Regions from separate parts of the Acidovorax sp. GW101-11A03 genome, predicted to be linked through region 1. Evidence: predicted binding sites of a transcription regulator. Region 1 holds the regulator's gene; the other holds the start of a gene.
What was found. Region 1 encodes HrcA, which represses chaperone genes, less so after heat shock. Its sites were predicted from a motif close to TTAGCACTCNNNNNNNNNGAGTGCTAA; they were not measured.
Positions count from the first base shown of each region.

Region 2: rpoH (RNA polymerase sigma factor RpoH) is a predicted target of HrcA. The motif match lies at 859-885, and genes of this name have one in related genera.

Region 1 covers NZ_JBWKZU010000004.1:120,257-131,653, reverse strand. The annotation lists gene hemW (radical SAM family heme chaperone HemW) at 1-478, opposite strand, end outside; gene rdgB (RdgB/HAM1 family non-canonical purine NTP pyrophosphatase) at 495-1,094, opposite strand; gene rph (ribonuclease PH) at 1,144-1,878, opposite strand; gene AC07Z7_RS03625 (PP2C family protein-serine/threonine phosphatase) at 2,000-2,902, opposite strand; gene AC07Z7_RS03620 (serine/threonine protein kinase) at 2,985-4,001, opposite strand; gene AC07Z7_RS03615 (YicC/YloC family endoribonuclease) at 4,077-4,994, shown strand; gene gmk (guanylate kinase) at 5,031-5,651, shown strand; gene rpoZ (DNA-directed RNA polymerase subunit omega) at 5,668-5,871, shown strand; gene AC07Z7_RS03600 (RelA/SpoT family protein) at 5,969-8,248, shown strand; gene greB (transcription elongation factor GreB) at 8,328-8,885, opposite strand; tRNA gene AC07Z7_RS03590 (tRNA-Arg) at 8,965-9,041, opposite strand; tRNA gene AC07Z7_RS03585 (tRNA-Ile) at 9,249-9,325, opposite strand; gene hrcA (heat-inducible transcriptional repressor HrcA) at 9,376-10,380, opposite strand; gene AC07Z7_RS03575 (DUF6966 domain-containing protein) at 10,444-11,037, shown strand; gene AC07Z7_RS03570 (hypothetical protein) at 11,212-11,397, opposite strand, start outside.
Region 2 covers NZ_JBWKZU010000012.1:344-11,740, forward strand. The annotation lists gene rpoH (RNA polymerase sigma factor RpoH) at 916-1,857, shown strand; gene AC07Z7_RS07370 (Bug family tripartite tricarboxylate transporter substrate binding protein) at 1,974-3,011, shown strand; gene AC07Z7_RS07375 (SCO family protein) at 3,149-3,763, opposite strand; gene cyoE (heme o synthase) at 3,769-4,671, opposite strand; gene AC07Z7_RS07385 (COX15/CtaA family protein) at 4,668-5,852, opposite strand; gene AC07Z7_RS07390 (SCO family protein) at 5,849-6,592, opposite strand; gene AC07Z7_RS07395 (SURF1 family protein) at 6,534-7,340, opposite strand; gene AC07Z7_RS07400 (twin transmembrane helix small protein) at 7,356-7,586, shown strand; gene AC07Z7_RS07405 (cytochrome c oxidase subunit 3) at 7,708-8,589, opposite strand; gene AC07Z7_RS07410 (DUF2970 domain-containing protein) at 8,654-8,878, opposite strand; gene AC07Z7_RS07415 (cytochrome c oxidase assembly protein) at 8,875-9,513, opposite strand; gene AC07Z7_RS07420 (cytochrome oxidase small assembly protein) at 9,532-9,642, opposite strand; gene ctaD (cytochrome c oxidase subunit I) at 9,654-11,285, opposite strand; gene coxB (cytochrome c oxidase subunit II) at 11,315-11,397, opposite strand, start outside.

The DNA.
Region 1 (11,397 bases):
CCACCGACAGTCGCGTGACGCCCGCTGAGCGGAAGGCGCGGAAGCGGTCTTTCTCGAACGTGCCGGGGTTGGCCTCCAGGGTGATCTCGCAGTCCGGCTCCAGCCGCAGGCGGGCGCGGATATCGCCGATCAGCCGGTCGATGGCGGCAGGCGAGAACAGGCTGGGCGTGCCGCCGCCGATGAAGATGCTGTGCACGGTGCGGCCCCAGATGAGCGGTAGCGCAGCCTCCAGGTCGGCCATCAGGGCGTCGATGTAGCGCTGCTCGGGCACCCCGTTGTCACCCGCCCCGTCGCCACGGGCCTCGTGCGAGTTGAAGTCGCAGTACGGGCATTTCTTGAGGCACCAGGGCAGGTGCACATACAGCGACAACGGCGGCAGGCTGGGCAGCTGCAGCAGGCCCGGGCGCATGTAGTGCTGGATGTCGCGCACCACGGCGGGTTCCGCCTCTGCCTGCGGGGTGATCGGGATGTGGGCCACGTTCTTGCCGTCCCTTCTACAACCAGCGCTCACGCATCAGCGCCAGCATCTGCGCGGCAGAGCGGCCCCGGTGGCTATGGGCGTTTTTAACCTCCACGGGCAGCTCCGCAAAGGTCTGGCCGAACTCGGGGATGAACATCACGGGGTCGAAGCCAAAACCGTTGGCGCCCCGGGGTTCGGTGGTGATCTCGCCCACCACGCGGCCCACGGCAATCAGCGGCTCGGGGTCTTGCGGGCTGCGCACAGCAACCAGGGTGCTGACCATGGCGGCGCGGCGGTTGGCCACGCCTTGCAGTTGCTCCAGCAGGGCGCGCACGTTGTTGGCGTCGCTTTTCTCGTAGCCAAACTGGGTGCAGTAGTACGCCGTGTCCACGCCCGGCAAGCCGCCAAAGGCATCGACACACATGCCGGCATCGTCGGCCAGCGCGGGCAGGCCCGTGTGCTCAGACGCAAACCGTGCCTTGGCCAGGGCGTTTTCGACAAAAGTGCGGAAGGGCTCCTCGGCCTCGCCCACGCCCAGGTCGGCCTGGCGCACCAGCTCCACGCCCAGCGGGGCGAACATGGCCTGCAGCTCGGCCAGCTTGCCACGGTTGTTGGATGCAAGAACAATTTTCATAGTCAAAATGGCCTCTACCGCCCGACCAGCATGCCTGAGTAGCTATAAATTAGTGAGTATCCTGAAGGGCTTGCTGCTGCAGCTGCACCAGCTGGGCGATGCCCTTTTCGGCCAGGCCCAGCAGCTGGTCCATCTCGGCGCGGGTAAAGGCCACGCCCTCGGCCGTGCCCTGCACCTCCACATAGTGGCCCGCGCCGGTCATCACCACGTTCATGTCGGTGTCGCAATCCACGTCTTCCACATATTCCAGGTCCAGCAGCGGCGTGCCCTGCACGATGCCGACCGAGATCGCGGCCACGGGCTGCAGCAGGGGCGACTGGGTGATCTTGCCGCTGGCCAGCAGCTGGTGGACCGCATCTTGCGCGGCCATCCAGGCGCCGGTGATGGCGGCGGTGCGCGTGCCGCCATCGGCCTGGATCACATCGCAGTCGAGCTGAATGGTGCGCTCGCCCAGCAGCTTGAGGTCAAACACCGCGCGCAAGCTGCGGCCGATGAGGCGCTGGATCTCTTGCGTGCGGCCAGTCTGCTTGCCGCGCGCGGCCTCGCGGTCGCTGCGGGTGTGGGTGGCGCGCGGCAGCATGCCGTATTCGGCCGTGACCCAGCCTTCGCCACTGCCCCGCTTGTGGGGCGGCACGCGTTCTTCCACCGAGGCGGTGCACAGCACCTTGGTATTGCCGAACTCGATCAGCACCGAGCCTTCGGCGTGCATGGTGTAGTGGCGGGTGATGCGCACGGGGCGCAGCTGGTCAGCGGCGCGGTCGCCGGTGCGAAGGAATGTGGTCATGGTTCTTGGGTGTCCAGAAAATGCCTTCCATGCGCCGCCCAAGGCGCACGCCAGAAAACGAAACAGGTCAGATAGCAGGCCTGCGCCCGCTGCACGAGGCCGCGCAGCCGAGGCAGGTCAGTCAGGCTTTTCGAGCAGCAGAGCGACGAATCGCCTCGTTGATTTCGGCAATCGAACGCTCGATGGCCGCGTCGTCCAGGTCATCCACCAGCCCGTCGAGCGGCCCCGCCTGGATGGTGGATGCAAACACGTCTTCGCTGATGCTGTCGGTGGATACGCCCTGGGTGGACTCGAACGCATCGGGCGTCTCCCACTCCAGCGCCACCACGGTCACGTTGTCACTGCTGTCGCCCGCCTTGCGCAGGGCGTCTTCGACCAGGTCGGGCACGGCATGCGACACCGCGTTGCGCGAGAGCTGCTTGGCGATCTCGTCGTCGCTGAGCGTGCCCCACAGGCCGTCGGAGCACAGCAGGATGCGGTCGCCCTGCTCCAGGTACACGGGCCCGGTGATGTCGTAGATGGGCTTGGTGGGCGAACCCAGGCAGGTGAACAGCACGTTGCGGTTGATCCGCTCCAGCCCCGGCGGCGGGTTGTTGCGCAGCTCCATGTACGAGTGGTCGCGCGTGCGGGTGAGCAGGTCGCCGTCTCGCACCATGTACAGGCGCGAATCGCCGCAGTGGATCCAGGTGGCGGTGCCCGCCTGCAGCACAGCCGCCACCAGCGTGGTGCGGGGCGTGTCGAGCATGCCTTTGTCGGTGGCGTAGCGCAGGATCTGGTGGTGCGCCGCCAGCAGGGCGCCGGACAGGAATTCCTGCACATCCTTGAGCTGGGGCTTGGCCTCGCGCTGGAACAGCGCCGAGACGGTCTGCAACGCGATCTGCGCCGCGATCTCGCCCTCGGGGTGCCCCCCCATGCCATCGGCCAGAACAAACAGGCCCGATTCGCGCGTGTAGCAATAGCCCATGCGGTCTTCGTTCTTCTCGCGGCCACCGCGGCGGCTGATCTGGAATACGGAGAACTTCATAGTGATCCACGCAAACAAGGATGCACCAATGCATCGTTACTGAAACTGCGCCATGCCCGAACCCGCTTTGCGTGGGCCGTTTTCATTTGGGTTTGGCTCCGATGCCGGTGGCTTCACCCACCTTCTGTACATTTTTCTTGGTGTCGGACACCAGGGTGTCGAGCTGCAGGCGCATCTTCTCGGCCACCGAAAGTTTGGTGTAGCGGCGTTCGCCTTCGCGGCTCAGTTCCTTCTGCAGCGCAAACACCGACTGCGGGCGCGACAGCGGGTCGAGCGCCATGCACCATTCCACCACCTCGATCAGGTTGTCGGAGTACACGCCGCGCAGCTTGGTCAGCGCCAGCGAGAGCCGGTCCTTGTCGATGCGCTGCGGCGCCTCATTGGGCGGAAAACCCTGCATGCAGGCGTAGATGCAGGCGCCGATGGCGTAGATGTCGGTCCAGGGGCCCATGGACGAGTCGCGGCGGTACATCTCGGGCGCGGCAAAACCAGGGGTATACATGGGGCGGATGAAATTGCCCTCTTTGCTCAGCACCTCGCGCGCGGCGCCAAAGTCGATCATCACGGCCTTGTTGTCGTCGGTGATGAAGATGTTGGCGGGCTTGATGTCCAGGTGCAGCATCTTGTGCTGGTGCACGATGCGCAGCCCGCGCAGCACCTCGTCGAACAGCGAGCGGATGGTGGATTCGCGGAAGACCTTCTGCGTCTTCAGGTCGCGCGCGGTGATGATGAAGTCCTGCAGGGTCGCACCCTCCAGGTAGTTCATCACCATGTAGACGGTTTCGTTCTCGCGGAAGAAGTTGAGCACGCTCACTACCGAGGCGTGCGAGATCTGCGCGAGCGCGCGGCCTTCTTCAAAAAAGCTCTTGAGGCCCAGACGGTAGAGCGAGAGCTTTTCGGACGGCACCTTGGGTAGCAGCTCGCCGGGCGCGCGGGTGGCCAGCGACGAGGGCAGGTATTCCTTGATGGCGACTTGCTGGCCTTCGGCATCCAGGGCCAGGTAGACCACACCAAAACCGCCGGAAGACAACCGGCGCACCACGCGGTAACCGCCAATTGCGGTATCGGGCGGCAAGGGTGCCGGCTTGATTTTTGACATATTTTGCGAAGATGATTCGGGGGCAAGGCGGAACCCGGATAATCGCCGGATCGCAAGCAACCATCAAAAAGTCCAATGCCAGTTTACAGCATGACCGGATACGCCAGCGCACAGCATGGCGCATCTGCCGCCGGCGCTGAAACCGACGCCCGCGCACCCCAATCGCGCCGGCTGGGACTGGAAATCCGCTCGGTCAACAGCCGCTTTCTGGACCTCTCGTTCCGCTTGCCCGACGAACTGCGCGCCCTGGAGCCTGCCCTGCGCAGCCTGCTCACGGCGCGCCTCAAACGCGGCAAGGTCGAGGTGCGCGCCGCCCTGGACACCGACGACAGCAACACCCTGCAGGACCCGCCCCCGCGGCTGCTGCAGCGGCTTAACTCCCTGCAGGATTCCGTGCGCGCCTGGCTGCCCAGCGCCTCCCCGCTCACGGTGGCCGACGCCCTGCGCCTGTGCGCCAACGCCCATTCCGGCACGGAAGACTGGAGCGAAGCCGTCCCCGCGCTGGCCGAAGAAGCGCTCACCGCCCTGCTGGCGGCCCGGGAACGCGAAGGCAAACGCCTTGCGACCATGCTGCTGGACCGGGTCAAGCAGCTGCGGACCCTGGCCCAGCAGGCGGTGCCCATGGTGCCACTGCTGGTCGAGCAACAGCGCCAGCGCTTCATGGAGCGCTGGAAGGAAGCCATGGCCCTGACCGACGGCGCCACCCTGCCCGAGGCCGCCCGCGACCGCGCCCTGACCGAGGCCACCGCCTTCGCCATCCGCATCGACGTGGCCGAGGAAATCACCCGGCTCGACTCGCACCTGGACGAGATCGAGCGCCTGCTCAAAAAAGGTGGCGAAGTGGGCAAGCGCCTGGATTTCCTCATCCAGGAACTGCACCGAGAGGCCAACACGCTGGGCTCCAAGTCGGCGGCTCTCGACCTCACGCGCATCAGCGTGGACATGAAGGTGCTGATCGAGCAGATGCGCGAGCAAGTGCAAAATATCGAATAACACTCATTTTTTGATAGCGCACAGCGCACATCAACTATGGACTATCCCGGAAATCTCATCGTAGTGGCGGCGCCCAGCGGCGCTGGCAAATCCAGCCTGGTCAAGGCGCTGCTGGAGCTGGACTCGCACGTTCACCTCTCGGTCTCCCACACCACCCGCGCCCCGCGCGGCCAGGAGAAACACGGCCGCGACTACTACTTCGCGTCGCAATCCGAGTTCGACGCGATGGTGCAGAGCAATGCCTTCGTGGAATGGGCGCATGTGCACGGCAACCGCTACGGCACCTCCAAGAAAGCCATTGAAGAGCGCATCACCCAGGGTTCGGATGTGATCCTGGAAATCGACTTCCAGGGCGCCCTGCAGATCAAGGAGGCCTTTGCCAACGCCGTGCTGGTCTTCATCCTGCCACCGAGCTGGGAAGAGTTGCGCTCACGCCTGGAGCGGCGCGGGGAAGACACGCCGGAGGTGATCGAAGTCCGCCTCAAGAATGCAGCCGAAGAGATGGCACAGGTCAGCAAATTCGACTTCGTTATAATTAACGAATTGTTTGAGCGCGCGCTTTTCGATCTGAAGGCCGTTGTTCACGCCCAGCGACTCAAGTACGTCGCCCAGCGCCGCGCACGTGCTGACACCTTCCAGTCGCTCAATATCACCTGAATCCCGGAGTAAAACGATGGCACGCATCACTGTAGAAGACTGTCTGGAAAAGATCCCCAACCGCTTCCAGCTCGTGTTGGCCGCCACGTACCGTGCCCGCATGCTGAGCCAGGGCCATGCCCCCCGCATCGAAAGCCGCAACAAGCCTGCCGTGACCGCCCTGCGCGAAATCGCCGAAGGCAAGGTGGGCCTGGAAATGCTCAAAAAGGTTCCTGGTTGAGCCGTTTTCTGGGCAACGCCCCCGAAAGAGCACCGCGACAGCGGTGCTTTTTTTTTCCCGGAATTCGTCCGATGCGCTCCCGCGCTACATTTAAGGCATGAACGCGGTGCTCAACTCACCTTCTGCAACGCAGCCCCGGCCTGGCGATCTGCCGACGGCAGGCAACCTCTCGGCTGCGGCCGCTGCCGCCAACGCAGCGGCGGCCAGCTTTGCCGCGCTGACAGACAGCCTCGACTATCTGGATGCATCCAGCATTGAGCAAGTGCGCCAGGCGTACCGCTTTGCCGACGAAGCGCATCTGGGCCAGTTGCGCAACAGTGGCGAGCCCTACATCACGCACCCGATTGCCGTGGCGGCCCAATGCGCCACCTGGAAGCTCGACGCTCAGGCCCTGATGGCCGCCCTGCTGCACGATGCCATGGAAGACTGCGGCGTCACCAAGGCCGACCTGATTGACCGCTTTGGCGCGCCCGTGGCCGAACTGGTGGACGGCCTGACCAAGCTGGACAAGCTGCAGTTCAACACCCGCGAAGAGAACCAGGCCGAGTCCTTCCGCAAGATGCTGCTGGCCATGGCGCGCGACGTGCGCGTCATCCTCATCAAGCTGGCCGACCGCACACACAACATGCGCACGCTGTCGGACATGCCGCGCAGCAAATGGGGCCGTATCTCGTCGGAAACACTGGAGATCTACGCCCCCATCGCCCACCGCCTGGGACTGAACCAGACCTACCGCGAACTGCAAGACCTGGCGTTCAGGCACCTGCACCCCTGGCGCTATGCCACGCTGTCGAAAGCCGTCAACAAGTCGCGCAACCGCCGCCGGGACCTGGTGCAGAAGGTGCAGACAGAAGTGGATGCCGCCTTCTCCAAGATCGGCATGAAGGTGCGCCTGGCGGGTCGTGAAAAAACCCTGTACGCCATCTACCAGAAGATGGACCTCAAGCACCTGAGCTTCGCGCAGGTCACAGACATCTATGGCTTTCGGGTGATCGTCCCCACCGTGACGGACTGCTACACGGCGCTCGGGGTGCTGCACCAGATGTACAAGCCGGTGCCCGGCAAGTTCAAGGACCATATCGCTATTGCCAAGCTCAATGGTTACCAGTCGCTGCACACCACACTGGTCGGCCCCTCGGGGGTGAACATTGAGTTCCAGATGCGCACCGATGAAATGCACGTCATTGCCGAGGCTGGCGTGGCCGCGCACTGGCTGTACAAGGCGCAGGACGGTGACGGCACTTCGGCAGAACGCCTGGGCACCAAGTGGCTGCAGTCACTGCTGGACATCCAGAACGAGACGCGTGATGCCGCCGAATTCTGGGACCACGTGAAGGTGGACCTGTTCCCTGACGCGGTCTACGTGTTCACCCCCAAGAGCCAGATCATGGCCCTGCCCCGGGGCGCGACTGTGGTGGACTTTGCCTATGCCATCCACAGCAATGTGGGCGACCGCACCACGGCAGCCAAGATCAACAACGAGCAGGTGCCGCTGCGCACCGAACTCAAGAACGGCGACGTGGTCGAGGTCATCACGGCCCCCGTTTCCACCCCCAATCCAGCGTGGCTGGGATTCGTACGCACCGGGCGTGCCCGCTCGAAGATTCGCCACTACCTCAAGACCCTGGCGCAGACCGAGTCAGAGGGCCTGGGCGAAAAGCTGCTGACGCAAGCCATTCGCGCCGAAGGCCTGGAGCAACTACCGCCTCTGAACGCAGAAACCCAGCCCCTGTGGGACAAGCTGTTGCGCTTTACGGGCAACCGCAGCCGCAGCGAACTCATGACCGATCTGGGCCTGGGCAAGCGCATCGCCAGCATCGTGGCCAAGCGGCTGATGGTGCTGATGTCGGAGCACGGCCATCGCCCCGATGCCTTGCTCATGACCCGCGAGCGCTATACCTCGCACGAAACACTGTCGCAAGGAGCCGTCACGCTCGACGGCAGCGAGAACGCCTCGGTGCAGTACGCGTCCTGCTGCCGCCCGGTCCCCGGCGACAGCATCGTGGGCTACCTGGGCCGAGGTGAAGGCCTGGTTGTGCACAACGTGCATTGCAGCGTGGCCAAGCGCTTGCAGCACAAGGACAGTGAGCGCTTCATTGCGGTGGACTGGTCGGATGAACCCACACGCATGTTTGAAACGGGCGTGGTGGTCACCGTCACCAACGGCAAGGGCGTGCTGGCCCGGGTGGCAGCAGAGCTGGCGAACTCCGAAGCAGACATCACCCACGTCGATATGGACGATGAGGCAGCACTGGACACCACGGACCTGCGCTTCATCGTTGCCGTGCGCGACCAGGCGCATCTGGAGTCGGCGCTGCGCAACCTGCGCCGCACCCAGGCTGTTATTCGGGCAGCCCGCATCACACCCCAGGCCTGAGAAGCCTTCCAGCAGCACCACTCAGCAGAGGACGGGGCCGCGGAAACCGCCTCTCTGCGAGCAACGGTCCCAACAGGGCTCAAGGTGAAGGCGACGGGTAGCGGACCTCCACCACCTCCAGATGGCGAACGCCCCCAGGGGTTGGCAGCTGAACCTCATCCCCCACACGGGCCTTGAGCAGCGCGCGCGCCACTGGGGAAATCCAGCTGACCTGGGATTCACGGCTGTCAGCTTCGTCAATGCCCATGATGGTGATGGTGCGCTCGACACCTTCATCGTCCAGATAGGTCACCGTCGCACCAAAATAGACTTGGTCGCTTCCTGCATGTTGACTGGGATCGACAACCTCGGCGATCTCCAGTCGCTTGGTCAGGAACCGGATGCGCCGATCGATTTCGCGCAGGCGCTTCTTGCCGTACAGATAGTCGCCGTTCTCGGAACGGTCGCCGTTGCTCGCCGCCCAGTGCACCACATCTACTATCTTGGGGCGCTCGTTGTCGATCAGGTCGAGCAATTCATCCCGCAAGCGCGCATACCCCTCGGGCGTGATGTAGTTCTTGCCGCCAGCAGGCAACGGTGGCAACGCCAACTCTTCATCGTCAGCACCATCGGTCTCTTTGGTAAAAGCCTTGCTCATCGCCAGATACTCCCGATCAGCGCAAAGCGCGCGGACAAATGAAAAAGCCTGCAATCTTGCGATTGCAGGCTTTAAACATTGGTGCGGCTGGCAGGAATCGAACCCACGACCCCTTGGTTCGTAGCCAAGTACTCTATCCAGCTGAGCTACAGCCGCTAAGCTTTGAATTATAGCATGATTTCTTGGCGACCCTTGAAATCTTTCTTTCTATTTGCACCCACTTGGTGGTGGCATGTCGCAAACAAAATCTAATTCAGCGCAAGCCACGATTGTAATGCACTCCAAGGCGTCTCCAAGAGAAACAGGGCACATTGCCGTTGAAAAATGGCTTTGATCACGATGATCACCCATGCGGGCAATGGGTGGTAGGGCGTGTTGGACTTGAACCAACGACCAAAGGATTATGAGTCCTCTGCTCTAACCAACTGAGCTAACGCCCCAAGCCATGCTCCAGCGCTATACAACGGGGCAAGCGCCGTATTGTAGGGGCTTACTTGCGATGGCTGAGCGCGTTGGAGACCAGCTTGGAGGTGATGTCCACAATCTGAATCATCCGGTCATACGGCATGCGCGTGGGGCCAATCACCCCCAGTGTGCCCACCACCGTGCCATCCACTTCGTAAGGGGCACTGACAATGGACAACTCTTCAAAAGGCACGACCTGGCTCTCCCCCCCGATGTAGATGCGCACACCTTCCGCCTGGCTGGAGATATCGAGGAGGCGCAAGATCTGCGTCTTTTGCTCGAAGAGATCAAAGGCCCGCCGCAGGTTGCCCATGTCACTGGAAAAGTCGCTGACTGCCAGCAGGTTGCGCTCGCCAGAGATGACGACTGCATCCTGTGCCTCCGACAATGCTTCGGACCCAACATTCACCGCCGCCTGCATCAGCGATGCAATTTCACCGCGCAGCACATCCACCTCAGACTTCAGTCGCTCGCGCACTTGCTCCATCGCGAGCCCCGCGTAGTGCGCGTTCAGGAAGTTGGAGGCTTCAATGAGCTGAGACTGGGAGTAGTCCGCTTCGGTAAAGATCACCCGGTTCTGCACATCGCCTTCGGGCGAGACGATGATGACCAGGAAGCGCCGCTCGGAGAGCCTCAAGAACTCGATGTGGCGAAACACGGAGGTGCGCCGAGGCGCCATCACGACACCCACAAACTGCGACAGATTGGAAAGCAACTGCGCAGCGTTGGCGATCACCTTCTGCGGCTGCTCGGGGGCAAGCTGGGGAGCCGTCAATGGATCCCGCTGCACGGTCAGCATGGTGTCCACGAACAGCCTGTAGCCCCGCGCAGTGGGAATTCGACCCGCCGAAGTGTGAGGGCTTGCGATCAGCCCCAGCTCTTCCAGATCAGCCATGACATTACGGATCGTGGCTGGCGACAAATCCAGGCCGGAAGCCCTGGACAGGGTGCGGGACCCCACCGGCTGTCCGTCGGCGATGTAGCGCTCGACCAGGGCTTTGAGCAACAACTTGGCACGGTCATCGAGCATGGAATGATTTTACTTTTGTAATCGTGTTTTGGCCCAGCGGCCCCGGCTTCCGCGGCGGTGGGGGTGGTCACGCAAGCTGCTAAGCGGCTCGCCAAGCATATCCGCCAGATTGGGCTGGTCGCACCAGCAGGAAGGGCAACGCCCGGCGGCCTGGGCCACATCTTCATCAGGCAAGGCACGCTTTCAGCGCCACATTTTGGCTTCTGGTTGACGGACAGGTTACACCCACCGTCTACTCAGGCCCGCCAGCGCCCCACGCCGTGGGGCAGAATTCGGCCAGAAGCGGTCATTCGCCAACGACGCTTCTACTATTTGGTTGCAAATCAGGTACTCATGGACTCAGGTATTCAAGAATTGGTGAGCACGCTCGAAGAGTTTGCGCACTTACTAGAGAGCGATGGCGACCAAAGTTGGAGCCTGTGGATTCGGACGGCTTCGCGCAAATTGAGCAATGGCGACGGTTCAGGTGTTGAGTACCTCTTGCGGGCCTACGGCGGCATGGGCTCAATCAACGACCTTGTTCTGGGCCAAACATTCCGCGATGGAACCTTCGCCTGGAAGCCCGGATACTTAGAACTGAACGAACGCTTTGAAACGCTTCGCGACAAGGCGTGGCATCTTGCACAGAACGTCAAGCGTTCACGTGGTGGCACTTGACACAGCAATTGCTCCCGTTTTCCCGGTAGGGGCCGTATTGAGTGACTGCTTCGGAGCGAGCTCGAATACCGCTTTGGGCCCGAAGCAGACGGTCGTACCGCTCAAAAGCAGACTCGGGTGAAAGTCTCGTTTCAATCGAGGCTGCAACCAGAGACTGCGAAACACAACGGCTGGTTAGCTCTTTCGGATCGTCACTGTGCCGTCTGACATGCGCAACGCCTCAACCCGCCACTCTGGTTCGTTCATCCCGTCGTGGCTTTGTACACCGAACGTCTCGACTACACCTTCAGCACCCGTCGGAGTGACTGTCCACCATGCACGCTCGTAAGGCGTGTCACCACGCTCGTGGTCGTAGCTTAC
Region 2 (11,397 bases), on a different contig from region 1:
CGGAGATATCTCACGGTCAACTCTAGCTTGGAGCGATCCAGTAGCAATTGGACGGTACGCAAATTGCTAGTGTGCCGATCGATCAGCAACGCCTTGGTTCTACGCATCGAGTACGTCCCGTAGTCGGCGCGCTCCGGCCCGAGTTCACCGACTCAGGGGCCGAGGATCCGTGTGTAGTGCCGCGTACTGATGTGGTGACATACCCGGTCGCCTCACGCCGGACCGGCCATTTAAGTTCAGATCGCGGGCACCACCTATCGATAGGCAGGTTTCGGAGGTGGTTTTGCAATACGCGCCACTGACCCTCGATTGGCCGGTGGTGACCGAAGGAGTCGTCCAGGCTGCTCGCGGCGAACGACTGGAACCAGCCTAGACCTGACGGTCGCGCACCATTAACTTGAACGCCGGGGGAGGCTTCCTCCTGACGAACACATAGTTCGTTAGCGATGGAAAGAGCGACCGACGATGCACCATCCGAAGATACATGGAAGGGGCCTAATCCTCTCAAGCTGTCAGCCGTTGATCAGGCACCAAAAGTCAGCGAGCACTTACACCAACCAACTTGTCCTAAGCCGGTGTGCCATGCCTCTAAGCCTTCGGCATCCGAAACCTTGCCCGGAAGGGCGGGGCCACGTTATCGGAGTTTTTGCCCAAAAAAGTAGACATGGGCAGTACGGGTCGCTTTGGGGGAAACTGAAATTTCTCTTAAAAATCAAATAGTTGCGTGAACTTTAGGGTATCTGAATAATACAAAACTCAATGAGAAAAATACAAAACTCGAGTGGAATCGACACGAGTGGAATCGACACTGGCGATGGTGGACAGGCCACTTTGTTCACCCGCAGGGGAACTATGGGTTTAGCACTCAATCACATGGAGTGCTAATATCTTGGCTTAGAGGAAAGGATTCCTGGAATGAACATTCAGTCTGGAACCGCGACGATGACCCTGGCTCCCGCCAACCCCTGGGCGTTGGTGCCTGCGCTGGGCAACCTCGACGCCTACATTTCGGCCGTCAATCGCCTGCCCCTGCTCACACACGAAGAAGAGCAGACCTATGCGCGGCAGCTCAAGGACAACAACGATGTGGATGCCGCTGGCCGGCTGGTGATGTCGCACCTGCGCCTGGTGGTCTCGATTTCGCGCCAGTACCTGGGCTACGGCCTGCCCCATGGCGACCTGATCCAGGAAGGCAATGTGGGCCTGATGAAGGCCGTCAAGCGCTTTGACCCGGACCAGGGCGTGCGCCTGGTGAGCTACGCGATGCACTGGATCAAGGCCGAGATCCACGAATACATCCTGAAGAACTGGCGCATGGTGAAGGTGGCCACCACCAAGGCCCAGCGCAAGCTGTTCTTCAACCTGCGCTCGATGAAGCAGGGCTTCAAGGCCGATGCCGCCGCAGAAGACGCCGCCACGCACCGCGACACGCTGTCGGACCGCGAGATCGACTCGGTGGCCGCGCAACTCAATGTGAAGCGCGAGGAAGTGATCGAGATGGAAACCCGCATGTCGGGAGGTGATGTGCTGCTGGATCCGGCCCCATCGGACGACGGTGAGCAGGCGTTTGGCCCCATTGCCTACCTGGCCGACGGTTCGCACGAGCCCACGGCCATGATCGAGTCGCGCCAGCGTGATGCGCTGGCCACTGATGGCATTGCCACGGCCCTGGCCAGCCTGGACGATCGTAGCCGCCGCATCGTGGAAGAGCGCTGGCTCAAGGTCAACGACGACGGCACGGGCGGCATGACCCTGCATGAGCTGGCTGCAGTGTACGGAGTGAGCGCCGAGCGCATCCGCCAGATCGAGGTGGCGGCGATGAAGAAGATGAAAAAGGCACTGGCCGAGTACGCCTGAGCCTGCGGGTGGCGGGGTTAATATCCCCGGCTGCAGAAGTTGCCTCACGGGGCCCCAGTTCTGGGGCCCCGTGTCGTTTTGGCCCCTGAATATTCTTGTTGAGGAGACCCCTTCCCATGTTGTCGTCACGCCCTGTTGTGTCCCGCCGTGCTTCTACGCTGCTGATTGCGCTGGCAGCCGCCTCCCCCTGGGCCATGGCCCAGAACGCCGCCAAGCCCGGCGCCGCCGCAGCCGCCGCCCCCCTGGCCTGGCCCACCAAGCCGCTCAAGATCATCGTGGGCTTCCCCGCCGGGTCTTCGCCCGACCTCACGGCGCGCACCTTCACCGAGCCGCTGTCCAAGGCCCTGGGCCAGCCCGTGATTGTGGAAAACAAGGTGGGCGCAGGCGGCAACATTGCTGCCGATGCCGTGGCCAAGGCGCGCGACGACCACACCATCGGCCTGATGATCAACGGCAACATGACCATTGCCAAGCTGTTGAATCCAGCCGTGCCCTATGACCCGATCAAGGATCTGGCGCCACTGAGCCTGATCGGCACCTCGCCCTTGATCCTGACCGCGCCCGTGAGCCAGCCCGGGGTGCCCGCCAACAGCAATGCCCGCGACTTCTTCGTGGCGGCCCGCAATGGCGGCGACAAGTGGAGCTATGGCACGCCGGGTGTGGGCACGGTGGGCCACATTGGCACCGAGCTGCTCAAGTCGCGCAGCAACATCAACCCGGTGCATGTGCCCTACCCGGGCTACCCGCAGGTGGCCACCGCCATGCTGGGCGGGCAGTTGCAGATGGCGCTGCTGCCCCCGGCCCTGGCGCAGGCCCAGGTGCGTGCGGGCAAGCTGCGCGCGATTGGTGTGACGTCTTCCGGACGCAGCCCGCTGGCGCCCGATGTGCCCAGCCTGGCCGAAGCAGGCATCAGCAACTTCAACCTGGAAATCTGGAATGCCTTTGCAGCGCCTTCGACCCTGCCCAAGCCCATCCAGGCCAAGCTGGCGGTGCTGATCAGCGAGATTGCCCGCAGCGAAGAGGTGCGCGGCAAGCTGTTCCAGCAAGGCTGGCAGACGGTGGGCTCGTCGCCCGAGGGGCTGGCCAACCGCGTGAAGGCCGACACCAACCTGCTGGGCGGTGTGATCGCGATGCGCGGCATCAAGGCGGAGTGAATCTGCGCGGCGGAGACGTCGCACGCCTTTGCCACCAGCAAACTTCAACCCGGGTCTGGCCAACGTGCCTGCCCGGGTTTTTTACTGCCAGTACTGTCAAACCAGCATGCATGCGGGCTGGCGCACCCGCAGAAATCTCAGCCCCCTTCGGCAAGCAGGGTCTTGACGTCGGCGGCCAGGGCCTGGGCACCGCTGCCGTAGCGGTTGTACACGCGCAGGCGCCCGGCAGGGTCGTACACGTAGCTGCCCGCCGAGTGGTCCATGGTGTAGCTGGTGGGCGTCTTGCCATCGACCTTCTTGTAGTAGATCTTGAAGTCCTTGGCGATGGCCGCAAGCTGCTCGGGCGAGCCACGCAGCGCCAGAAAACTCGGGTCGAAGTTGGCCATGTAGGCCTTGAGCACTTCGGGCGTGTCGCGCTCCGGGTCCACCGTCACAAAGATGCCTTGCAGGCGGTCGCCGTCCTTGCCCAGGATCTGCTTGACCTCGGCCAGCTCCTGCATCGATGTCGGGCACACGTCGGGACACTGCGTGAAGCCGAAGAACACCACCACCACCTTGCCCGCAAAGTCCTGGATGTGGCGTGCCTGACCGTTGTGGTCGGTCAGCGGGAGATCCCGGGCGTAGTCGGCGCCGGTGATGTCCACACCACGAAATTCGGCCTTTTTCTTCTCAGAACAAGCACCAAAAAGGCCCGCCGCGCCTATGGATAAAGCACTGACAGCTATCGTTTTGAGAGCATTTCGTTTCAGCATGGGGTTCACAGCACGTAGTGGTCCACAAGCAGGGCGGCAAACAGCACGCTCAGGTGGATCAGGGAAAAACGGAAGGTCTTGCGCGCCAGCGCGTCGGAGTAGTTGCGCCACAGCGCAAAGCCGTAGCCACAAAAACCCGCAGACAGCAGCACGGCCGCTGCGAGGTAGATCCACGAACTCATGCCGTACACAAACGGCATCAGGCAGCCCGCAAACAGGATCAGGGTGTAGAGGAACACCTGCAGCCGGGTGAACTCGTTGCCATGGGTAACCGGCAGCATGGGCAGGCCGGACTTGCGGTAGTCCTCCACGCGGTACAGCGCCAGCGCCCAGAAATGCGGCGGCGTCCACAGGAAGATGATGAGGAACAGGATCAGCGCCTCGGGGCCTACGTCCCCCGTCATGGCGGCCCAGCCCAGCACCGGGGGCATGGCACCGGATGCGCCGCCGATCACGATGTTCTGCGGTGTGAGGGGCTTCAGGATCACGGTGTAGACCACCGCATAGCCCACGAACGTGGCAAAAGTGAGCCACATGGTCAGCGGGTTGATCCAGAAGTACAGCAGTGCCGACCCTGCGGCGCACAGCACGGCGGAGAACAGCAGCGTCTGCGCATTGGACAGCTCGCCCTTGGCCGTGGGGCGCCAGGCGGTGCGCTTCATCTTGGCGTCAATGCCCTGCTCCACGATGCAGTTGAAGGCTGCGGCAGCGCCAGCCACCAGCCACACCCCGGCGCTGGCCAGCGCCATGTGACCCAGCTGCGCGGCAGACGGCAGGCCGGGCACGGCCAGCACCATGCCGATCAGGGCGCAAAAAACGATGAGCTGCACCACTCGGGGCTTGGTCAGCGCATAGAACTGCTGCATGCGCGAGGGCAAGGCAACAGCATGGGGGGAGGCAACACTCATGCGGACACTCTCGATGCGCCAGGCGGCGCGGAAAACTCTCGGGAAACAGGCACGGCTGCACGGCTGGACACCAGGGCCCAGGTCAGCACCACAACCAGGGCCGCCGCGCCGCCGGTGTGCAGCACGGCGGCCACCAGCGGCCAGTCCAGGATCACGTTGGACAGGCCGGTGGCCAGTTGCAGCACCGACAAGCCCGCCAGCCAGCGCGTTTGCGCGCGCAGCGCGCCACTGCGGTGCAGGCGCCAGGCCAGCCATGCAAGCGCCGCCAGCACCACATAGGCCATGAGGCGGTGCACGTAATGGATGGCGGTAAGGCCCGCAAAACTGATGTGGCTGCCGTCCTGCAGCATGCCCAGCTTGCGCCAGACCTGGAAGCCCTGGGCAAAGTCCATCGCGGGCCACCAGCTGCCCTGGCAGGTGGGGAAGGTGGTGCATGCCAGCACGGCATAGTTGGTGCTGACCCAGCCGCCCAGCACCACCTGCAGCGCCAGCAACAACCCCGTCCAGGCCAGGCCCCGGCGCAGTGCGGGCGAGATCACGGTGGGCAGGCGGCCTTGTGCCGCGTGGGTGTGGCGCACCGCCTGCACACACAGCAGCGCCAGCAACACCAGTCCACCGATGAGGTGCAGCGTGACGATGGCGGGGAAGAGCTTCATCGTCACCGTGAGCGCGCCAAAGGCCCCTTGCAGGCACACCCACACCAGCGTGACCGTGGGCCACCAGGGGCTGAGCGGAGGCGCCTCGGCCACGCCGCGCTGGGCCCGGCGGTGCTGCACCCAGGACGACACCGTGAGCACAATGATGAGCACGCCCACGCCGGTGGCCAGGTAGCGGTGGATCATCTCCACCCAGGCCTTGCCATGCGTGACGGGGCCTGTGGGCATGGCCTCTTGCGCGGCCGCAATTTCTGCACGCGCGCCCATAGGGCTGGCGTTGCCGTAGCAGCCGGGCCAGTCGGGGCAGCCCAGGCCCGAATCGGTGAGACGGGTGAAGGCGCCAAACAGCACCAGGTCAAAGGTCAGAAACAAGGTCAGCACCGTGAGCGCCTGCAGGCGCCGCATGGGAGAGCTGCGACGGTTGCGCACCCACACCCAGGCCAGCGGCCCCAATGCAATCAGCAGGCCCAGGAGCATCAGCTCCAGCACCGGCGCCAGGTCGTACAGAGGCTGGATATCGCTCATGGCTGGCCCGGCCGCCCGGCGTCGTCCCAGGACGAGGAGGCGCGCAGCAGGCGCTCCAGGTCCCGCTTGGCCTTGGCGGCGCCGCTGGCATCCATGGCAGCAGGGAAGCGCATCATCCAGTTGCCCATGGGGTCCACCACATACAGGTGATCCGCCTGCTGCTGGCCCGCCGCCGGTGCGAGCCAGGCGTTGAGTGCAGCAGCATCCACGCGCAGCACCGTGGCTTTTTGCAGGGCGGGTGCCAGCGCGTCGGGGATGGCGGCGTTGTCGTTGACGAGCCAGACCCAGTCCAGGCGGTCTTTTTCCTTGCCCAGGCTTTCGCGCAGTTGCCGCTGCAGATACAGGTGGTTCTGGCAGACCGCATCACAGGCGCCACCGGCCACGCTCACCAGCAGCCACTGTCCCTTGAGCGAGGCCAGGGGCACCGGGGCACCATCCGGCGTAGCAACGGTGAGCGCAGGCAGGGTGCGCTGGGGATCGATCAGCTCTCCATAGTTGCGGCGGCCTTCAGGGCGGATCACGTAGTAGGTGAAGTACGAGGCGATCACCGGTGCCGCGCAGATCGCCAACACGCCCAGCATCTTCCAGCGACCATGGCGGGTGCGCTGCGCGCTGGCCACGGCATCTCCGGCCTCGGGCAAGGTGTGCACGGTCAGTCCGAGCGGGTGCTCGGCGTGGACTTCAGGGGGCAGGCTGGCTGCGCGGGCGAATGAACCGTCGGACGATTTGGAACCAGACATAAAGAAGTGCCATCAGGCCGCAGAGCCCGAACCATTGAAATGCGTAACCGTAGTGTTTATCGACGCCTGCGCCCACCACGGGCCAGTCGCGTTGCAGGCCGTCGCCCGCACCCACCGCCTCGCCCGTCTGCACCACGGTGAGCGGGGCGAGCGCCAGGCCGGTTTCGGTGCGAAACGCGGCCAGGTCGAGATTTTGCCGGATGCGGGAAGACCCCTCGGCGCCATGGCCGCCAGCACTGCTTTCGCCGCCGCCAAACTCATACAGCCGCGAGGGCGCGGCGGCCACGCGTCCCACCACGCGCACCACCACATCCTGCGGGGTTTGCACCTGGGGCAGCTGGGTGCGATCCTGAAAATTGCGCGGCACCCAGCCCCGCTGCACCAGCACCCCCCCCGAAGGTGTGCCCACCAACTGCAGCGGCGTCAGCACAAAAAACCCGGGGCGGCCATTCATCTGGCGGTTGTCGAGGTACACGGTGTGCTCGGGCAACCAGCGCCCCTCCAGCATCACCGCGCGGTGCACAAGGGTTTCGGCCTCTGCAGCTGCCATGGCGGGTTTCGACAGCAGCACACGGCCATCCATCGCCGGCATGCGGCCACGCGCGTCCAGCATGGCCTGCAGGGCCTCTTTCTGCGCTGCACGCGACAGCTGCCAGCGCCCCAGCGACGCGGTAACCAGCATGCCCGCCACTGCGGCCAGCGTGATGAGCCAGAAGCGCAGACCCAGGGGGCGGCGAACAGTGGTCACGGGATAATGTGCTCCATGAAATACCTCGTAGTGCTGGCGTTCATCGCCATTTTGGCCAGCCTCGCCTCGGCCTTGTTCTTCATGATGCGCAGAGGCCGGGGCAGCCAGGACGACAAGCGCAGAGGCAACCACATGGCCAAGGCACTGGCAGTGCGGGTGGGGTTGTCCATTGTGCTGTTTGTGTGCATTCTGATTGCCTGGCAGCTGGGCTACATACAGCCCACCGGCCTGCCCGCAACCCGCTGACAGAGCCTGTTCCAGCAAGGGTCCTCGCCAGCCACAGGGGCAAAGATCCAGCCTTCTTGCTGCCCTCCCCTCCAACAAAAAAAGCGCCGCGAGGCGCTTTTTTGTGGGTGCCGTGGGATGCTTACATCCAGTACACCAGGACGTACAGGCCGAGCCACACCACGTCCACAAAGTGCCAGTACCAGGCTGCACCTTCAAAGCCGAAATGCTTGTCGGCGGTGAAGTGGCCCTTTTGCAGGCGCAGCGTGATCACCAGCAGCATCAGCATGCCCAGGAACACGTGGAAGCCGTGGAAACCGGTCAGCATGAAGAAGGTGGAGCCGAACACACCCGAATTGAGCTTGAGGTTCAAGTCGGTGTACAGGTGGTAGTACTCGTAGCCTTGCACCAGCAAGAAGACAAAACCCAGCAGCACCGTGGCCCACATGAAAGCAATCGTCTTGCCGCGATGGTTTTCACGCAGTGCGTGGTGGGCAATGGTCAGTGTCACGCCCGAGGTCAGCAGCAGCGCGGTGTTGATGGTGGGCAGCCAGAAGGGGCCGACCGTCTGGAAGGGCTCGACGATGCCAGCTGGCGAGGCCGTCATACCGGCCGCCACGCTGGGCCACACCGCCTTGAAATCAGGCCAAAGCAGTGCGTTGTCGAGGCTGCCCAGTGCAGGCACCGAGTGTGCGCGCGCCCACCACAGAGCCGTGAAGAACGCGCCGAAGAACATCACTTCCGAGAAGATGAACCAGCTCATGCTCCAGCGGTACGAGAGGTCGATCTTGTGGCCGTACAGGCCCCCTTCGCTTTCGCGCACCGCGTCACCGAACCACTGGTACAGCGTGAACAGCCACCACACCAGGCCCAGGGCCAGGGAATACTTGCCCCAGTCATGGCCGTTGATCCACTGGCCTGCGCCGAGGATGACAAAGAACAGGCCTGCAGCCGCCATCACCGGGTGGCGCGACTCGGCAGGCACATAGTAGTACGGGGTTCCGCCGTGGGTTGATGCACTCATTTCAGCTCCTGAATCTCAGATCTTTGTTTTCAGTCTTGTTGTCGATACGGGTCCAACAACCCGTTCACACTACCCAATTCACCAAGGCCATCAGCCCCATCACCAGCAAAAAAACCGCGACCAGTCCCACCACAATGATGTGCAACGGGTTGAGTTTTTCGACATCCTGCTGGTACTCGCTGCCCTTGCGCAGGCCAACGAGCGACCAGGCCACCGCGCGCACCGTGCGCAGCAGCGAGCCCTTGCGCCCGAGCGGCTTCACGGCGGATGGATCGAGGGGCGCATTCATGAGCCCACCCCCGTCACCAACACGCTGGGGGTGGACAGGGCGCCACCCACTGCCGCAGTGGACTCTGGTGCGGCTGGCGTCTTGCCACCCACTTCGAAGAACGTGTAGGACAGCGTGATGGTGGTCACATCCTTGGACAGGCGCGGATCGATCACGAAGGCCACGGGCCACTCCTTCTTTTCACCGGGCTCCAGCACATACTGGTTGAAGCAGAAACACTCCAGCTTGTTGAAGTGGGCTGCCGCCTGGCGCGGGGCATAGCTCGGAATGGCCTGTGCGGCCATGCGGCGGTTCTGCACGTTCTGGAATTCGTACATCACCGTAGTCAGCTCGCCAGGGTGCACCTGCACCGAACGCTGGGCGGGCTTGAAGTCCCAGGGGCCGCGCGCGTTGGCGTCGAACTCCACGGTGATGGTGCGGCTCTTGTCTACCTGCGTATTCGCTGGCAGCTTCACGTCCTTGCCTGCCACGCCGTTGCCCGGCACCTGGCGCTCGGACAGCGACAGGATGTTGATGCCCGTCATCTCGCAGATGTGCTTGTAGATCGGGATCAGCACGTAGCCGAAGGCGAACATACCAGCCGCAATCACGACCAGCTTGCCGACCATCTTGGCGTTTTCGCGGCGCAGGCTCATGGCAGGTGGGGCCTCAGCTCAACGGGAGAGGAAGAACACCTTGGCCATGAACCCGACGAAGAACACCACCGCAATGGACGCCAGGATCAGCGCCATCCGCAGGTTGCTCTTTTTCTGCTCGGGTGTCATGGGCATGGTCCTCAACCGATCACACGGGTGGCCGTGGCGTCCAGCTTGGGTGGGTTCTCAAAGGTGTGGAAAGGCGCAGGGGATGGGACTTCCCATTCCAGGCCCTCGGCACCATCCCAAGGCTTGGCAGCGGCCTTTTCACCCTTGCCACGCATGGCGGGCACGATGACGGCCAGGAAGAAGTACACCTGCATCAGACCGAAGCCGAATGCGCCCACGGAAGCAATCGCATTGAAATCAGCGAACTGCATGGGGTAGTCGGCATAGCGGCGGGGCATGCCAGCCAGGCCCAGGAAGTGCATGGGGAAGAACGTGATGTTGAAGGTGATCAGCGAACCCCAGAAGTGGATCTGGCCACGGGCTTCGGAGTACATCACGCCCGTCCACTTGGGCAGCCAGTAGTACACGCCAGCGAACATGGAGAACAGCGAACCAGCCACCAGCACGTAGTGGAAGTGGGCCACCACGTAGTACGTGTCCTGCAGTTGGATGTCGATAGGGGCCATGGCCAGAATCAGGCCGGTGAAACCACCCATGGTGAACACGAAGATGAAGCCCACGGCAAACAGCATGGGTGTCTCAAACGTCATGGAGCCACGCCACATGGTGGCGATCCAGTTGAAGATCTTCACGGCCGTGGGCACGGAGATCAGCATGGTGGCGTACATGAAGAACAGCTGGCCGGTCACGGGCATGCCGGTCGTGAACATGTGGTGGGCCCACACGATGAACGACAGGATGGCGATGGACGAGGTGGCGTACACCATGGAGGCGTAGCCGAACAGCTTCTTGCGGGCGAACGCGGGCACGATCTGGCTGATGATGCCGAAGGCCGGCAAAATCATGATGTACACCTCGGGGTGGCCGAAGAACCAGAAGATGTGCTGGTACATCACGGGGTCGCCGCCGCCAGCGGGGTTGAAGAAGCTGGTGCCGAAGTGGCGATCCGTCAGCGTCATGGTGATCGCGCCAGCCAGCACGGGCATCACGGCAATCAGCAGGTAGGCAGTGATGAGCCAAGTCCAGGCGAACATGGGCATCTTCATCAGCGTCATGCCGGGGGCACGCATGTTGAGGATGGTCACGATGATGTTGATCGAGCCCATGATGGACGAGGCCCCCAGGATGTGCATCGCGAAGATGCCAGCGTCCATGGAGGGGCCCATCTGCAGCGTCAGCGGCGCATACAGCGTCCAGCCGGCGGCGGGGGCGCCACCGGGCATGAAGAACGATGCCACGAGCATGATGGCCGCAGGAATCATCAGCCAGAAGCTGAAGTTGTTCATGCGGGCAAAGGCCATGTCAGATGCGCCGATCTGCAGCGGGATCATCCAGTTCGCAAAGCCCACGAAGGCCGGCATGATGGCGCCGAACACCATGATCAGGCCATGCATGGTGGTGAGCTGGTTGAACAGCTCGGGGTTCACCAGTTGCAGACCGGGCTGGAACAGCTCGGCGCGGATCAGCAGCGCCAGAACGCCGCCCACCATGAGCATGGTGAAGGCGAACAGCAGGTACAGCGTGCCGATGTCTTTGTGGTTGGTGGCGTACACCCAGCGGCGCCAGCCGGTGGGGCCATGATGGCCATGGTCGTCGTGTGCATGGTCGCCCGCGTGACCGTGGTTGTCGAGAACTGCGCTCATGTTGGATTCCTCAATACGTTGGGCGATGATTACTTGCCGCGCTGGGCCACGATTTCAGCAGGCTGCACCAGCTGCCCGGTCTTGTTGGACCAGGAGTTTTTCGTGTAGGTCA